2 regions of the Solibacillus kalamii genome follow, and region 1 is predicted to be linked to the other one. Evidence: predicted binding sites of a transcription regulator. Region 1 holds the regulator's gene; the other holds the start of a gene.
What was found. The regulator Rex, encoded in region 1, represses fermentation and respiration genes when NADH is low (regulators of the CRP and FNR family bind a similar motif). The targets are predictions, from matches to a motif close to TTGTGAAATATTTCACAA.
Positions count from the first base shown of each region.

Region 2: CBM15_RS07700 (helical membrane plugin domain-containing protein) is a predicted target of Rex. The motif match lies at 6,114-6,131, and genes of this name have one in related genera.

Region 1 is NZ_NHNT01000018.1:1,304-9,475, forward strand. Features, by position in the region: gene CBM15_RS18290 (NADH-dependent flavin oxidoreductase) at 1-35, shown strand, start outside; gene CBM15_RS18295 (hypothetical protein) at 186-524, shown strand; gene tsaE (tRNA (adenosine(37)-N6)-threonylcarbamoyltransferase complex ATPase subunit type 1 TsaE) at 788-1,240, shown strand; gene tsaB (tRNA (adenosine(37)-N6)-threonylcarbamoyltransferase complex dimerization subunit type 1 TsaB) at 1,237-1,941, shown strand; gene rimI (ribosomal protein S18-alanine N-acetyltransferase) at 1,941-2,384, shown strand; gene tsaD (tRNA (adenosine(37)-N6)-threonylcarbamoyltransferase complex transferase subunit TsaD) at 2,384-3,397, shown strand; gene CBM15_RS18320 (ABC-F family ATP-binding cassette domain-containing protein) at 3,974-5,914, opposite strand; gene CBM15_RS18325 (redox-sensing transcriptional repressor Rex) at 6,160-6,795, shown strand; gene tatA (twin-arginine translocase TatA/TatE family subunit) at 6,874-7,101, shown strand; gene tatC (twin-arginine translocase subunit TatC) at 7,119-7,943, shown strand; gene CBM15_RS18340 (CPBP family intramembrane glutamic endopeptidase) at 8,034-8,172, opposite strand, start outside.
Region 2 is NZ_NHNT01000003.1:145,133-153,304, reverse strand. Features, by position in the region: gene CBM15_RS07730 (ABC transporter ATP-binding protein) at 1-882, shown strand, start outside; gene rarD (EamA family transporter RarD) at 968-1,894, shown strand; gene CBM15_RS07720 (M15 family metallopeptidase) at 1,974-2,774, opposite strand; gene CBM15_RS07715 (MFS transporter) at 3,017-4,240, opposite strand; gene CBM15_RS07710 (winged helix-turn-helix transcriptional regulator) at 4,351-4,734, shown strand; gene CBM15_RS07705 (aldo/keto reductase) at 4,810-5,649, opposite strand; gene CBM15_RS07700 (helical membrane plugin domain-containing protein) at 6,188-6,616, shown strand; gene CBM15_RS07695 (NAD(P)/FAD-dependent oxidoreductase) at 6,652-7,839, shown strand; gene CBM15_RS07690 (serine protease) at 7,971-8,172, shown strand, end outside.

The DNA.
Region 1 (8,172 bases):
TACTGTCAAGACCAGGTTGGATTCCCGGTATATAAGTTAATAAAGGCTAGTTCATGAATATAAGAGTTTAAGTTTATTTAAATAAGGAGGATGCGAATACGTTCGTATTCTCCTTTTCATTTTAGTAATGTTTGAACCACTTAATTTCGGGAATGGTTTTATAAGGATAATTGAGGGGGATACGAATGAATAAAAAGGGTTTTTATGTCTTCCTATCTATTTGTCTCGTTATGTTGCTGACAATGCTAATAACAGCTTGTCATGATGAAGTTTTAGAGATAGAAGAAAGCAATACATACGTATGGCAAAAATACATGAATGAAGAAGAGTATAAAGAAGTAAAAGAAGGGATGTCTTATTTAGACGTAGTGCGTATTTCTGGGGGTGCCGGTCAGCAAATTAATAACGGTACTTATGAATGGAATGATGAAATTCTTCTGACGAAAGGATATCGCCTAAAATTTGAGGATGATGTATTGGTAAAAAAAGAAATAGTGGAACGCAAAGGAAAATCAAAGCGTTAGTGATTGCAGAAAATAAGGTTACACGTATGTTCTCATAATACTTCTTCACTATCCTTATTGTTCCAGATAATGAAAATTAAATAAAAGAAAGTTCAGGAACATTCACTTTTTCTCAGAAAAAAATGAGTGTTTTTCTTTTTTTCATAGCTACTTTATATTAACGTTATTGAGTAAGGTCAATATAAAAGTGATACATTTTGAACAATTGCCTCAGTTCAAGTAAACTAGAGATAATGGATTTTTTTGTGGAAGGAAGCAATCAAATGATATTTGAAAAAGATATAAATACGCTGGAAGAAACGCAAGCACTTGCGATGAGACTGGCAGAATTAGTCGAGCCACAGTATACGATTACACTTGAAGGTGATTTAGGGGCGGGCAAAACGACATTTACACAGAGCTTTGCAAAAGGGCTTGGAGTAAAACGAACGGTCAATAGCCCGACATTTACAATTATGAAGCAATATGTAGGACGTATACCACTTAATCACCTGGATGTATATCGTCTGGAAGATAGCGATGAAGATTTAGGCTGGGCAGAAATTTTTTATGGGGATGCTGTAACAGTTGTGGAATGGGCACATCTTATTCAGGAAGATTTGCCTGAAGAGCGTTTAGCAATTGAAATTATACGCATCGACGAAACGAAACGTAAATTTGTATTGAAACCGATAGGCGAAAAATATGATCGTCTTTGTGAGGAGTTATTAAAATGATTTGGTTAGGAATAGAGACAGCAAATGCACCGCTTTCTGTCGCCATAGTACAAGATAATAAAGTAATTGCAGAAGTCGTGCAAAATATAAAATTAACACATTCGGTTGGTGCCATGCCGGCAATTGAAGAAGTAATAAACAAGGCAGGCATTACCCCGGTACAGATTGATGCAATTGCCGTTTCTGAAGGTCCCGGCTCTTATACAGGAGTGCGTATTGGTGTCACTCTTGCCAAAACTTTGGCATGGTCACTGCAAAAGCCATTGGTAGGCGTATCAAGCTTGAAAGCATTGGCTGCGAATGCCCGTACTGCTAATTATGCAATCTGTTCATTAATCGATGCCCGTCGTCAAAATGTATATGCCGGTATATATAAAGCAGATACTATGGAACCGATTATTGAAGATCACCATGATCATATAGACGGATTATTACAGAAGCTTCAGCAATTACAACAGCCAATATTCTTTGTCGGAATAGATGTCGATTTGTACATGGGAAAAATTCAGCAAGTATTAGGTGATTTCGCTATCCGTGCTCCATTTACGATGGATTTACCGCGTGCGTCCGAATTAATTGGTTTAGCACAGCAAATGCCATTACCGACAATTGAGGCTGTTCATGCTTTTGTTCCCCAATATCGCCGTATTGCAGAAGCAGAAGCGAATTGGATAAAGGAACAGAAAAAGGAGCAACTTTAATGGTACGGTATCGCAGAATGACAATAGATGATGTTCAGGCCGTTCATAAAATTGAGCTCGCATCATTTCCTACACCATGGACATTGGATTCGTTTTATTACGAAATGACGGAAAACCAGTATGCACATTATTTAGTCGCTGAAGACGAAACAGGTGAAATTATCGGCTTCTGTGGAGTTTGGCTTGTTATTGATGCAGCACAGATTACAAACGTAGCGGTTGTAAAGTCTGTACGTGGTCAAGGCATTGGTGAAACACTTATGCGTGAAGCGATGCGAGTAGCGAAAGAAGCAAATATGGATGTCATGAGTTTAGAAGTACGTGTAACGAATACTGTTGCACAAAATTTATATCGCAAACTTGGTTTCCTAGACGGAGGTCTTCGTAAAGGCTACTATACGGATAACCAGGAAGATGCGTTAGTAATGTGGGTGAATTTATAATGGATAACTATATATTAGCAATTGAAACAAGTTGTGATGAAACAGCAGCGGCCATCATTAAAAATGGCACGGAGATTATTTCGAATGTAGTATCATCGCAAATTGAGAGTCATAAGCGTTTTGGCGGGGTTGTCCCGGAAATTGCATCACGTCATCATGTTGAACAAATGACGATTGTTTTAGAAGAAGCATTAAAACAGGCAAATATGGAACCGAAAGATTTAACCGCTGTTGCCGTAACAGAAGGGCCGGGGTTAGTCGGTGCATTGTTAATCGGTATTAATGCGGCTAAGGCTTTCGCTTTTGTACACGGATTGCCATTGATCGGGACACATCATATTGCCGGGCATATTTATGCGAACAATCTAGTACAGCCAATGGAATTTCCGCTGTTGGCACTCGTTGTATCAGGTGGACATACAGAGCTTGTCCTAATGCGTGAACATGGTTCTTTTGAAGTTATTGGTGAAACACGTGATGATGCGGCAGGTGAAGCATATGACAAAGTAGCCCGTGTCTTGAATATGCCATATCCAGGTGGTCCTCATATTGATCGTCTTGCCCATGAAGCAACAGAAGCCGTACCTTTCCCTCGTGTATGGTTGGAGGAGGATTCATACGACTTTAGCTTCAGTGGCTTAAAATCTGCAGTGATTAACTATAAACATAATATGGATCAGCGCGGTGAAGAAATTATTGCCGAGCATGTTGCAAAAGGCTTCCAAGACAGTGTAGTGGAAGTATTGACGGGTAAAACAGTACGAGCAGCACGTGAGTTTCAGGTAAAACAAGTAATTGCAGCTGGCGGTGTATCAGCGAATAAAGGATTACGGACAGCATTGGAACAAGCGTTTAAAGAAGAAGGTATTCCATTTTATGTGCCACCTTTAAAATTATGTACAGATAATGCTGCAATGATTGGTGCAGCTGCGTATGAAATGTATGAAGCAGGGATTCGTGGGAATTTAGCAATGAATGGGCGACCTGGCATGGAGCTCATGAGCTGGAAATAGGGTATAGAAGCATGGTGAAAGGATGTAGCAGTACATCCTTTCACCATGCTTTTTTTTATAGAAAAAATAACGATCATTTAATTTGTTTTCTTTCAATAATATAAAAAAGTCGAATCTAGTAATTTATGATGGATAAATCTCATTTATAACAAGTTTTTATTGACTGTTCAACTTTTCTGAAAATTATCCACAGATAAAGTTAAATACCCACAAAAAAACTTGCGAACATGCGTACTTATACACAAAGTGTGAATAACTTGTGGGTAACATGTGACTTATCTATATATAGTAGTGTCTTTTTCACACAGCAATGTGCATAACTTTGATTTTAAATGTGGATAATGTGGAAAACTATGTTGATATGTTGATATTACTAGATTTATATTGTGAATAAAATTGTGGAGAAATTTGTTGAAATTTGGCGTATTGACCTATATATATGATTATTATGTAGATTGGATGATAGAAAGGGTTAATATTATACAATAGCAATAAATAAACATAAATTTTTGGAGAAACAAGCTTTTCGTCTGCCTCTAAAAAAAGAGTGCCCATATGTTGATGGACACTCCAAAATTATAGCTGTTCGAGCTCTTCGTTTAGTTCAAGCCATTCCATTTCAAATGTTTCATGCTGTTCTTTCAAATCATTCAGCTCAGATTGAATCGATAATGTCTTTTCATGATCTGAAAAAATGGCAGGATCACAAAGTTGTTCCTCAAAGACGGCGATTTTTTCATCTAAAGCCCCCATCTGCTTTTCAATATCCTCAATAGCACGCCGAATTTGACGTTCTCTTTTTTTCGCGTCCTTATCAATCATCGATGTAGACTTTGTTTGAGCGGTCGATTCAGTCGTATTTTTTTCAATGGCTGCGGCTTTCATTGCAGCTAATTCTTCAAGTTCCTCTTTCTTTTCAACATAATAATCATAGTCACCTAAATATTCGAACGAACCCGTACTTGATAGTTCAACAACTTTAGTGGCAATACGATTAATGAAATAACGGTCATGTGAAACGAATAGCAACGTTCCAGGATAATCAATTAAAGCATTTTCCAATATTTCTTTACTATCCAAGTCTAAATGGTTCGTCGGCTCATCAAGTACTAGGAAATTTGATTTTTGCATCATTAATTTTGCAAGTGCAAGACGCGCTTTTTCTCCACCAGATAGGGAGTTCACTGATTTTGACACATCATCCCCGCTAAAAAGGAAGCGGCCTAAGATGTTGCGGATATCCTTTTCATTTAATAACGGCCATTCATCCCAAAGTTCATTAAGAACAGATTTATTTGAATGAAGTTTCGCCTGTTCCTGGTCATAGTAGCCAATTTGCACATTCGTACCGTAACGGATATCTCCGGCAAGTGCCTCGATATCTTGAACGATTGTTTTCAATAAAGTAGATTTCCCAACACCGTTTGGACCGACAAGTGCAATACGGTCTTCTCTAAAGACACGCATTCCAATATTTTCGGAAATCGCCTTTTTCGTGAACCCAATTGTTAAATTATCCACCGACAGTACATCATTTCCGCTTTGGCGCTCAATAGTAAAGCCGAAGTTGGCACTTTTTTCATCGCCATCAGGAGATTCCATCCAACTAGTCTTTTCCAAAACTTTGCGACGTGACTGTGCCATCTTTGTAGTTGAAGCCCGGGCAAGGTTTTTTTGAATAAAAGTTTCGAGCTTGGCTTTTTCATCCATTTGACGTTCATACATTTTTAAATCACGTTCATAGTTCTTTGCCTTTTCATCTAGATAAGCACTGTAGTTCCCTGCATATTTCGACACTTTTGTTCTGGATACTTCATAAACGATCGACACGACCTGATCTAGGAAATAACGGTCATGCGAGACGATTAAAATAGCTCCATCATAACCTTTTAAATAGCCTTCCAGCCATGACAGTGTTTCAATATCAAGATGGTTGGTCGGTTCATCTAAAATAAGGAGGTCGGGCTTTGACAAAAGAAGCTTTGCGAGGGCCAGTCGTGTCCGTTGTCCCCCGGATAGAGAACGAATCGGCTTTTGATAATCTTCAGGGAAAAATTGCATACCATGCAAAACAGAACGGGTATCGGCTTCATACTGATAACCGCCTGCATCTTTGAAATCATGCTGCAACTGGTCATACTCTGCCATGATACGTGCATATTGTTCGCTATCTTCATAAATGGCAGGATCGGCCATTTGCTGTTCAAGTTGACGCAGCGTTTGTTCCTGGTTTTGCAAGTTTGCGAAAATTGTCATCATTTCGTCCCAAATTGAAAGTTCAGAGTCGATGCCTGCATGCTGCTCCAAATAGCCGACTTGAATATCTTTTGGAATAATAATTTCACCAGAGTCGTAGCTCATTTGTCCGGCAATTATTTTTAATAATGTGGACTTGCCGGCACCGTTTCGCCCTACTAATGCCACACGATCACGGTGCTGCACTTCTAATTTTACACCGCTTAATATTTCATCTGTAATAAAGGATTTATATAATTGATTTACTTGTAAGACAATCATTGTTTACACCTCAGTTTCTCCTATTTAGTTTAATGGATGGGAACATTGTACGCAACGATGGATACTTTACTTGTCGCTCCTTGTTTAGTAAGATTAACTTGCTTCTGCACAAAGAGTGGGGTTTATGTTAAGCGTGTCATATCGCTTGGCGACAACTACTTGATCAAATCGTGTAGGTCATCTTGACACGTTATACAGAGGCATTATTTGAAAAAGATTTCCAAATGTACATAGGAGGAGAATGTGTGAAACAAGAAGTAAAAATTCCACAAGCAACAACAAAAAGACTTCCTCTTTATTATCGATTTTTGAAAAACTTCGCAACTGAAGGTAAAAAGCGTATTTCTTCACAGGAATTAAGTGATGCGATGAAAATAGATTCTGCTACGATTCGACGTGACTTTTCTTACTTTGGGGCACTCGGTAAAAAGGGGTATGGATATGATGTCCAGTACTTACTGGAGTTTTTCCGACAAACTTTAGACCAGGACGAGGTAATGAATGTTGCATTAATAGGAGTCGGGAATCTGGGGAATGGCTTATTAAAGTATAACTTCCAAAAAAATCACAACACGCGTATCGTTGTTGCATTTGATTCGAAAGCACCGATGGAAGGAACGACGATAAGTGATATTCCAGTATTCCATCCAGATCGTTTGGAGGAAATGTATGAGGAATTTGGCGCGGAGTTAGCAATATTGACGGTATCTTCCCGCTCAGCACAAATGATGACAGACCGACTCGTTAAAATAAATGCAAAAGGTATATTAAATTTCACACCAGTACGATTATCTGTTCCTGACACGATTAAAGTGATGAACATCGATCTATCGGTAGAATTACAGGCACTTACGTATTTAGTACGAAACTCAGGTAAGTAACAAAATGTTCATTACTATAAATAGCAAATTCTAGTTAATTAATGTAAAATATACATAATAATAGAGGAGGTGGCTATAGTGATTGTACATTTAAATGCGATTACACCTGTGAGCCTAATAATCATTGGACTGATTGCTTTGCTAATATTCGGTCCCAAAAAATTGCCATCATTAGGTCGTGCAATGGGGACAACTTTACGTGAATTCCGTAGCGCTACGAAAGGCTTGACGGACGACGACGACGATTTCGATACAAAGAAAAAAGTGATTGAACATAAAGAGAACGAAAAAAACGAAGTTAAGTAAAATAAGGATGTATTGCTATGAATTCAAGAGAATTAACCGTAGTTGAACATATGGAAGAGCTTAGAAAACGCTTATTTTTTGTGGCGATTTTCTTCGTGATGGCTCTTTTCGTCGGATTCTATACGGCGAAACCGCTTATTCGATACATTCAACGCAGCGATTTAGCTGCCAGTTTTTCGATGAATGCATTTAGTCCGGCAGATCCTTTAACCGTGTATTTACAAGTCACATTTATTGTAGCTGCCGTTATTGTATCGCCAATACTGCTATACCAGCTATGGGCTTTTATAACACCTGGTTTGCATGAGGCTGAACGTAAGGCAACATTGAAATATATTCCGTATGCTTTTGCGCTGTGTATAGGGGGAATAGCCTTTGCTTATTTTGTGTTATTTCCATTTATTATGCGCTTTATGACGGAATTATCCAATGATTTGAATATTACGCAAACAATCGGTATTAATGAATTCTTCTCATTTTTAATTAAGTTAATAGTGCCTTTTGCGGTGCTATTTCAATTGCCTGTTTTAACGCTGTTTCTTTCACGTCTCGGAATTATTAACCCGAAACTCATGGTGAAATTCCGAAAATATGCGTATTTTGTATTAATCGTGATTTCGGTATTGCTGGCGCCGCCTGATTTAGTATCGAATATCATTATTGCAATACCACTATTTATTTTATATGAAGTAAGTATTGTCATTGCACGTCTTGGTTATCGAAAATATGAAGTGGCTGAAAAAGAGCGGATTTTAGCAGAAGAGGAACGAGGGCGTGAGCTGCAGGTAGAAGAGCTACTCGAAATGCAGCGTCGGCAAATGGAGCAGATGAATAACAGTTAATGGTAACGCTATCGAATTTGGTAGCGTTTTTTTTATTTCCTTTAAAGAAGGTTATATAAAAAACCCGCTATGTAAAATAGCGGGTAAAAGTTATATTTGAAACTTATCGGCATTCATTTGGATAAATGTGACGAAACCATTTAATAAAATATGCGCGATAATCGGTGTGAGAAGGCGCTTTGTTTTATGATATAAAAATGCGAAGATCATACCGCAAATTGTATACAGT
Region 2 (8,172 bases), on a different contig from region 1:
ATGAACCGTTTCTTTGATCCAATCAATCAAGTAATGGAACGTCTCGCACTGTTCCAGCAGGCGATTGTAGCGGCATCCCGCGTATTTGAGCTGTTAGATAATGAAGAACTTGAACCAGTGCAACAGAACAAGCCGGTTCAAGTTTCAAAAGGTCATATCGAATTTAAAAATGTGTCGTTTAGCTATGACGGCAAGCAAGATGTACTGAAAAATATTTCATTCACAGTCAATCCTGGGGAAACAGTTGCGTTAGTCGGTCATACCGGCAGTGGAAAGAGTTCAATTATCAATCTTCTAATGCGTTTTTACGAGTTTAAGCGCGGTGAAATATTAATTGACGGCCAGTCGATTAAAGATTACGAACAACAGGAGCTACGTGCAAAAATGGGGTTAGTACTACAAGACCCATTTCTGTTTTACGGAACGATTGATTCGAACATCAGACTATATAATGAAAATCTCACTTTACAGAAGGTGAAGGAAGCGGCAGAGTTTGTGCAGGCAAATGATTTCATTGAATCGCTTCCGGATGGTTATGGAAGCCACGTAACAGAGCGTGGTTCGACATTTTCAAGCGGGCAGCGTCAACTGGTGGCATTTGCGCGGACAATTGCGACAAACCCGAAAATCCTTGTCCTTGACGAAGCAACGGCAGCGATTGATACGGAAACGGAAGTCGGCATCCAGCAATCATTGGAAAAAATGCGGAAAGGCCGTACAACGATAGCAATTGCCCACAGACTTTCAACAATCCAGGATGCAGAGCAAATACTAGTATTGCATAAAGGCGAAATTGTCGAACGCGGTACACACCAACAACTCATCGCACAAAAAGGGTTATATCACAAAATGTACTTACTGCAAAATGGTATAGTGGAATAATTTAATGGGTCTATGAAGCTACAATTATTTACTTCTCAAATATGGACATCTATAATGAGGGTATCAAAAATTAGAAGGTGCACCAATGTCAGAACAAAAAAAGGGCGTCTTTTTAGCAATCGGCGCCTATTTAATGTGGGGGATCATTCCCCTGTACTGGAAGCAGCTGCAGCATGTCGGCAGTGTAGAAATATTAGTAGGACGTGTAATTTGGTCCTTTGTATTCACCGTCCTGTTTGTATTGCTGATCCGTCAGTATAAACAAATGATCGTAGATATCAAAATGCTATGGAAAAATAAGAAACAGTTTATTCTACTGTTCGTAGCATCGGTTTTCGTTTCGCTGAATTGGGGAATATTCATTTGGGCAGTAAACAATGGACATTTACTTCAAACGAGTTTAGGTTATTATATTAACCCGCTTATATCGGTATTGTTTGGGATGATCTTTTTTAAAGAGAAAATTTCCCGGGCAACTGCGGTAGCTGTCATCATTGCGGCAATAGGCGTAGGGTATCAGGCTATATTAGGAGGAACAATTCCTTGGGTATCACTGGCGCTGGCGCTAACTTTTGCTTTTTATGGGGTAATTAAAAAGCAAATTCCACTCGATGCGACACGCGGACTCGCAATCGAAACATTGTTTGTTTTACCGATTGCTGTGTCTATATATATTTACTTAATGAACACATCGGAAATTGCTTTTATGCATGTGGACTGGAAAACTAACCTATTGTTAATGGGCGGCGGGATCGTAACAGCCTTGCCACTTGTCCTATTTGCAAAAAGTGCGCAAAAAATCCCGCTTTATTTAATGGGCTTTATTCAATTTTTGGCACCAACGATTAGTTTAATGCTCGGCATTTTTTTATACAAGGAGCCGTTTACACTGACAGAATTCATCACTTTCGTATGTATATGGCTGGCGGTATTCATCTTTTCGGCATCCAAAGTGCTCGAAGCGAGAAAAAATCATGCAACGTATAATAAAGAACATGAAGTTAAAGTATAATCAATCGATCAAAATAAAAATCGACCAATCTGCAATTGGTCGATTTTTTTATTAATCCCAAGTAAATACTTGACACCGATTATTTTTCCTCCAATACGGAAGTAATAATATACCCGCTCACATTATCACCAGATACCTTGATATTGTTTGATTCAAGTGTGTTAACAGATGTCTTGTTATCCGTATATTGTACGAAATAAGTTGTATCATTTACTTTCATTTTATAAAATTGCTTCTCTTTAAGATAAGAGATATATTCCTCAAAAGCGAAAACGTGCTGCTGCATTTTTATGCTATGGGGCAAGCCTATGTAACGGAAATGCCAAGGTTCATACTCAATCCCGGTAATATCGACTTTGTCTTTAGGATAACGCAGAATGTAGCCGAATTCCGCTGCATGTTGTTCCATCCATTTACCTTCTGCCACATTTTCCATTTTGCCGACAGTCGAACCAATATCGATTGATAAGCCTGTCTGATGTTCACTATAGCCGGCAGGCAGCGAGTAATCAGCACCATATTGATCGAAAAGCTGTTTCTGAAGTGTTCCGCTGCGATAGGCACTATTAATAATAAAGTGCTCGATTCCAGCATCCGCTGCAGCATCGAATAATTGCTTGAGAGGTGCAATAGCCTGTTCTTCAAGAAAATACTCCGAATTTACGATTACATTTTTAGCAATATCATAAGGAATAGTGGCTAAATTGTCAGGTTCCTCCTGTAATGCAACATCCCGGTTAACAAGGACAAGATCCCCGTCTGAAACGGAATACGATGCAAGTGAAAGCTGCTGAGGTAAGTCAGGAGCATTAACTTGTTCATTCGTAAAAACTTGGAAGCCAATTACGGCAAAAATAAGTAAAAATATAATCTTTTTCATTAAATAACGCTCCTTCAATCTAAGCATAGCAAATAAAACGGAATTTTGATGGTTTAAATTGTGAAGAAATTCTGAAGAACGATGATATCATGTAGTGTACCGAAGTATTTTCAGGAAATCACATAAAAACTTATCGGGTTAGCGTTCTATTTAGAATATTTTCCGTAAGAAAGTATAAACAAAAATAGAAACCATCTCATACAATAATGTTGGAGAGGTTTCTATCATTTTTAATAAATATATTAAGGTTTGGATATTGGTGTGAATTTATTCGCAGTACAAACGTTTTGCTTATTTTCAACAATCATCCAAACTAACGTAATACTTGCTGCAATGATAACCATTAAAAATCCGTATAGGGGCGTATTGTCCAGTGATTGATAATGAACAATTAAACCGCCGATATATGAACCGAGGAAAATCCCGATATTGAATGCTGAAATATTTAAAGCGGAAGCCATTGCAGTGGCTGCCGGCACATATTTTTCGGATAGCTGAACGGCATACAGTTGTAAGCCCGGCACATTCATAAACATAAAAAGCCCCATTGCTAACACCATTATGAACCCCATAACTTTAGAATCAAATGTGAAATATACACCAAGTAACGTTAACGCCAGTCCAATAAAGAAAATAAATATCGCACGCAATGGTTTAGTGTTTGCAAAATGACCACCGATTGTATTTCCTATTGCGACACATATACCATATACAACCAATATTACGACAATCGCATGAGGGGAATAACCCATTTGATTTTCAAGAATAGGGGACACATATGTGTAGACAACAAATACGCCTCCGTAACCCATTGCTGTAATAAATAAAATTAACAGCATACGAAAATTGCTTAATACTTTTCCGATATCACTTAATGAAATCGGGTCACTCTTTGTTAAATTATTTGGTACAAGGAACGCATTGCTGATTAACCCAATTATGCCAATGATGACGATGAAAATGAATGACAGACGCCAATCCGTTACTTGGCCAATGAATGTTCCTAAAGGCACTCCACTAACAGTTGCCAAAGTTAATCCGGAAAACATAAAAGCTATGGCACTTGCCCGTTTGTTAGGTGCCACAACATCAGCAGCAATAACCGCCGCAATCGACATAAATACCCCATGGGCAAATGCCGAAATAATGCGTCCGATCAACAGTAAAGTAAATGTGGGTGCAATCGCTACCCATAAATTACCGACGATAAAAAGAACCATTACGAGCAGAAGCACTTTTTTACGATCAAGCCGGGATGTTAAAACTGTTAAAATGGGTGCTCCGATTGTAACGCCTAATGCATAAATTGATACTGTTAATCCGGCAGTACTTAAAGTAATCCCAAACTCATTTGTGATGAGCGGGAGCAATCCAACACTGATAAATTCTGTGGAACCGATACCAAACGAACTGATTGCTAACGCAAGAAGTGTTAATCTGGCGTTTGGTGTTTTTGATGTAGACATATTAAAAATAACTCCTTTGATTTATTTTATAGGGTATAGTATTATTCATACATACTATAAAAGCATGTACAGTACTTTTAGTTACTTTTGATAATACTGGGGGTTTCAAAATGAAAAAAGTTTATAATATTGGTGTCGAAGCAACACTCGAAGTCATTGGCGGTAAATGGAAACCAGTCATTCTTTGTCACCTCAATCACCATGGTCAAATCCGAACAAATGAATTTCGCCGATTAATTCCCGGCATTTCACAAAAAATGCTGACGTCCCAATTACGCGAACTTGAGCAATGCGGTTTAATTAATCGTAAGGTGTATAACCAAGTACCACCGAAAGTTGAATATTCTTTAACCCCATATGGACACGAGATGGAGCCGGTGCTCAACTTACTTTGTACATGGGGAGAGAAACATATTGAAAAATTAAAAGAGAATGGTGAAGAAGTTCTTCTTATGCAGCGAGATGATGATATTGCTGTGCAAAAACTATCTTAATAAAAATAATGAAAGCCTCAAGTACTAAAATCTTGAGGCTTTTCGTCTCTGCAATTTTCAATTCTTCAATTTAAATTAGAAATCAAAAACTTCCGGATCTGGACCGACACGTTTATCTAAATTCATCGCATTAATTAACTGCATTTCTTCATCTGTGAGACTAAAGTCAAAAATGTCGGCATTTTGCGCCATCCGTTCTTTACGAACTGATTTAGGAATCGTGATTACTCCATTTTCAATATCCCATCGTATAATAACTTGTGAATTTGATTTTCCATACTTTTTAGCAATATTTGCAATTGTCGGATCTTCGAGTAGCCCGCCTTGCATTAATGGAGCCCAAGCTTCCAATTGAATATTGTGTTCTGTGCAAAATGCACGTAATGATTGTTGTTGTAAACGCGGGTGAAACTCTACTTGGTTAATGACTGGTGTTACACGAGCAGTTTTCAATAAAACCTGAAGATGCGAGATATTGAAATTGCAAACCCCGATTGCTCTAATTTTACCCTCTAGGTACAGATCCTCTAAAGCGGTCCAAGATTCGGCAAATTTATTTTGACCCGGCCAGTGAATTAAATATAGATCCAAATAATCCAGCCCTAATTTTTCCAGGCTCTCTTCGTAAGCTGAAACAGTTTCCTCATAATTTAAACCGGCGTTCCAAACTTTAGAAGTGATGAATAAGTCCTCTCTATTTAATCCGGTAGAGGCCAGTGCTAATTTAATGCCCTCGCCAACACCCGCCTCGTTGCCGTAAATAGCAGCTGTATCAATGCTGCGATAACCTAGCTCAATCGCATTTTTAACGATTTCTGCCGTTGTATCGTTTTCTACCTGAAAGACGCCAAGGCCCATTGCCGGCATTTCTACCCCATTATTTAATTTGATTGTATCCTGTAAACTAGTAATCATTTATTGATCCTCCAATTGAATAAGTATTTTGTTGCTTTTTTATTATGGATCCACTCGAAAATTAAAAAAAGTACGCACTTTTTCGTTTCATAGCAACGTGGAGGTTCCTATTGAGTCAAATCAACAGTTTAAAGAGAAAGTTTTTTTAGAAAAATAACAGGGTGGGAAATAGAGGAGGGGGGTGAAACACTTTTACTAGGTATGAATTTTTATTTTCCCTCATTTACAGTAATTAAATAACCTTTAATAATGATGAAAAGTAACTTTTTTAATACTTTTAATATTGAAAATAATGAAGGGGATTTTTAATATAAAATACACAAAATTAAGCTAAATACATAAAAATTAAATTTTTTTAAATAATAAAATTACAGAATATTCTTGAATTAAGTTTTTCGGTCGTTTATTTCCGTTTTCTAATTGTAACAAACGAATCTTTGTGCTATCGTTGCTTATTGAATGGTATATGAAAGTTTTTACAATCGGGTATGAAATTTTCGAAAAAAATAATATTAAGTGATGGCAAAGGAGAGTTATTATGTCAGAAATGAATAATCAGCAGGTAGAAAAAGTGGCTGTTACACAAGAGCAATTAGATGTTTTAGATCAGTTACTAAAGCCAGAGGTACAAGCTTCATTAACTACTTTAGTAGATAACTTACCAAAATTGGCTGAGATGACTACATTATTAACAAAAACTTATGATTTTGCGACTAGTGTTGCTACAGACGAAACATTAAAAAATGATACAGTTGCGGCTGTAACAGAAATGGCTAGCCCAGTTGTTGGTACTGCAAAATCATTGGCACAGACAGCGATTGAAGCGAAAGACCGTGCTGAAGTCAGCAATGAAACAGTAGGTGTATTCGGCTTATTAAAAATGTTAAAAGACCCACAAGTTCAAGGGGCATTACGTTTTGCTAATGCATTTTTACAAGTAGCATCTGAACGTAAACAAATGAAATAATTTGTATAATCTAATTTTATTGGAGGATTTTTAATATGGTAACTAAAGAAATCGTTATTTTAGGTGCTGGATTTGCTGGTGTATTAGCAGCACAAACAGCTCGTAAATATTTAAATAAAGACGAAGCGCGTATTACAGTTGTAAACCAATTCCCAACACATCAAATCATTACTGAATTACACCGTTTAGCTGGCGGTACAATTGCTGAAGGTGCTGTATCATTACCACTTGAAAAGATTTTCAAAGGTTATGACATCAACTTGGAAATCGCAAAAGTAAACAGCTTTAACGTTGAAAGCAAAAATGTAGTACTTTCAAACGGCAAAACATTACAATACGATACATTAGTTGTTGCTCTAGGTAGCCAAACTGGTTTCTTCGGAATCCCAGGTTTAGAGGAAAACTCTTTCGTATTAAAATCAGTAGATGAAGCAAATGCAATTCGCGAGCATATTGAAGCACGCATTAAAGCATATGCAACAACAAAAGACGAAGCAGATGCTACAATCGTTATCGGCGGTGGCGGTTTAACAGGCGTTGAGCTTGTTGGTGAAATCGTAGACCACTTCCCTAAAGTTGCTGCGAAATACGGTGTTAAATTTGAAGACCTTAAAATCAAACTAGTTGAAGCAGGTCCAAAAATCTTGCCAGTATTCCCGGAAAACTTAATCGATCGTGCAACTAAGTCATTATCGAAGCGCGGTGTAGAATTCATTACATCAACACCTGTTACTGGCGTAGAAGGCAATGTCATTCAATTAAAAGACCGTGAGCCAATCGTTGCAAACACATTAGTATGGACAGGCGGAGTTGCTCCGCTTCCATTAGTCGCTGAATCTGGTTTAGCTGCAGATCGCGGTAAAGCAACAATCAATGACTTCTTGCAATCTACTTCACATCCTGAAGTATTTGTTATTGGTGATGCATCAGCACATATTCCAAACCCAGGTGACCGCCCAACTTATGCGCCAACTGCTCAAGTAGCATGGCAGCAAGGTGAAACTGCAGGTTACAACATTTTTGCACAAATTAAAGGTGCCGACTTAAAAGAATTCAAATTTACTAACTCAGGTACTTTAGGTTCTTTAGGTCGTAAAGATGGTATTGCTACAGTTGGGGCAAACAACACTCAATTAGTAGGTTTACCAGCTTCATTAATGAAAGAAGCTTCAAATATCCGCTATATGACTCATATTAAAGCGTTATTTGGCCTAGCATATTAATTCATATTAATTAGTTTAGACATGCCCGAAAGTCACTTTCTTTCGGGTATGTCTTTTTATTTTACAAAATACAACAAAATTTAACAAATAACTATTATAATGGTAGTAAAGGTTGTAAATGAGGTGTGGAGATGAAGGATTTTGATACATCGAATTCGTTATTTATATTAACTGAGCAACAGGTGGAACAATTTAAACAGCTTGAGCATTTTGAATACTTTTTCCATTTAATCCGCCATGACTTTACACACTTATCTTTTGCAAAAGACAGTGTAAGTGATGTTTGGATTTACTTTTATTTTGAGGAAGAGCCGGTCATCAATTCCGAGTATG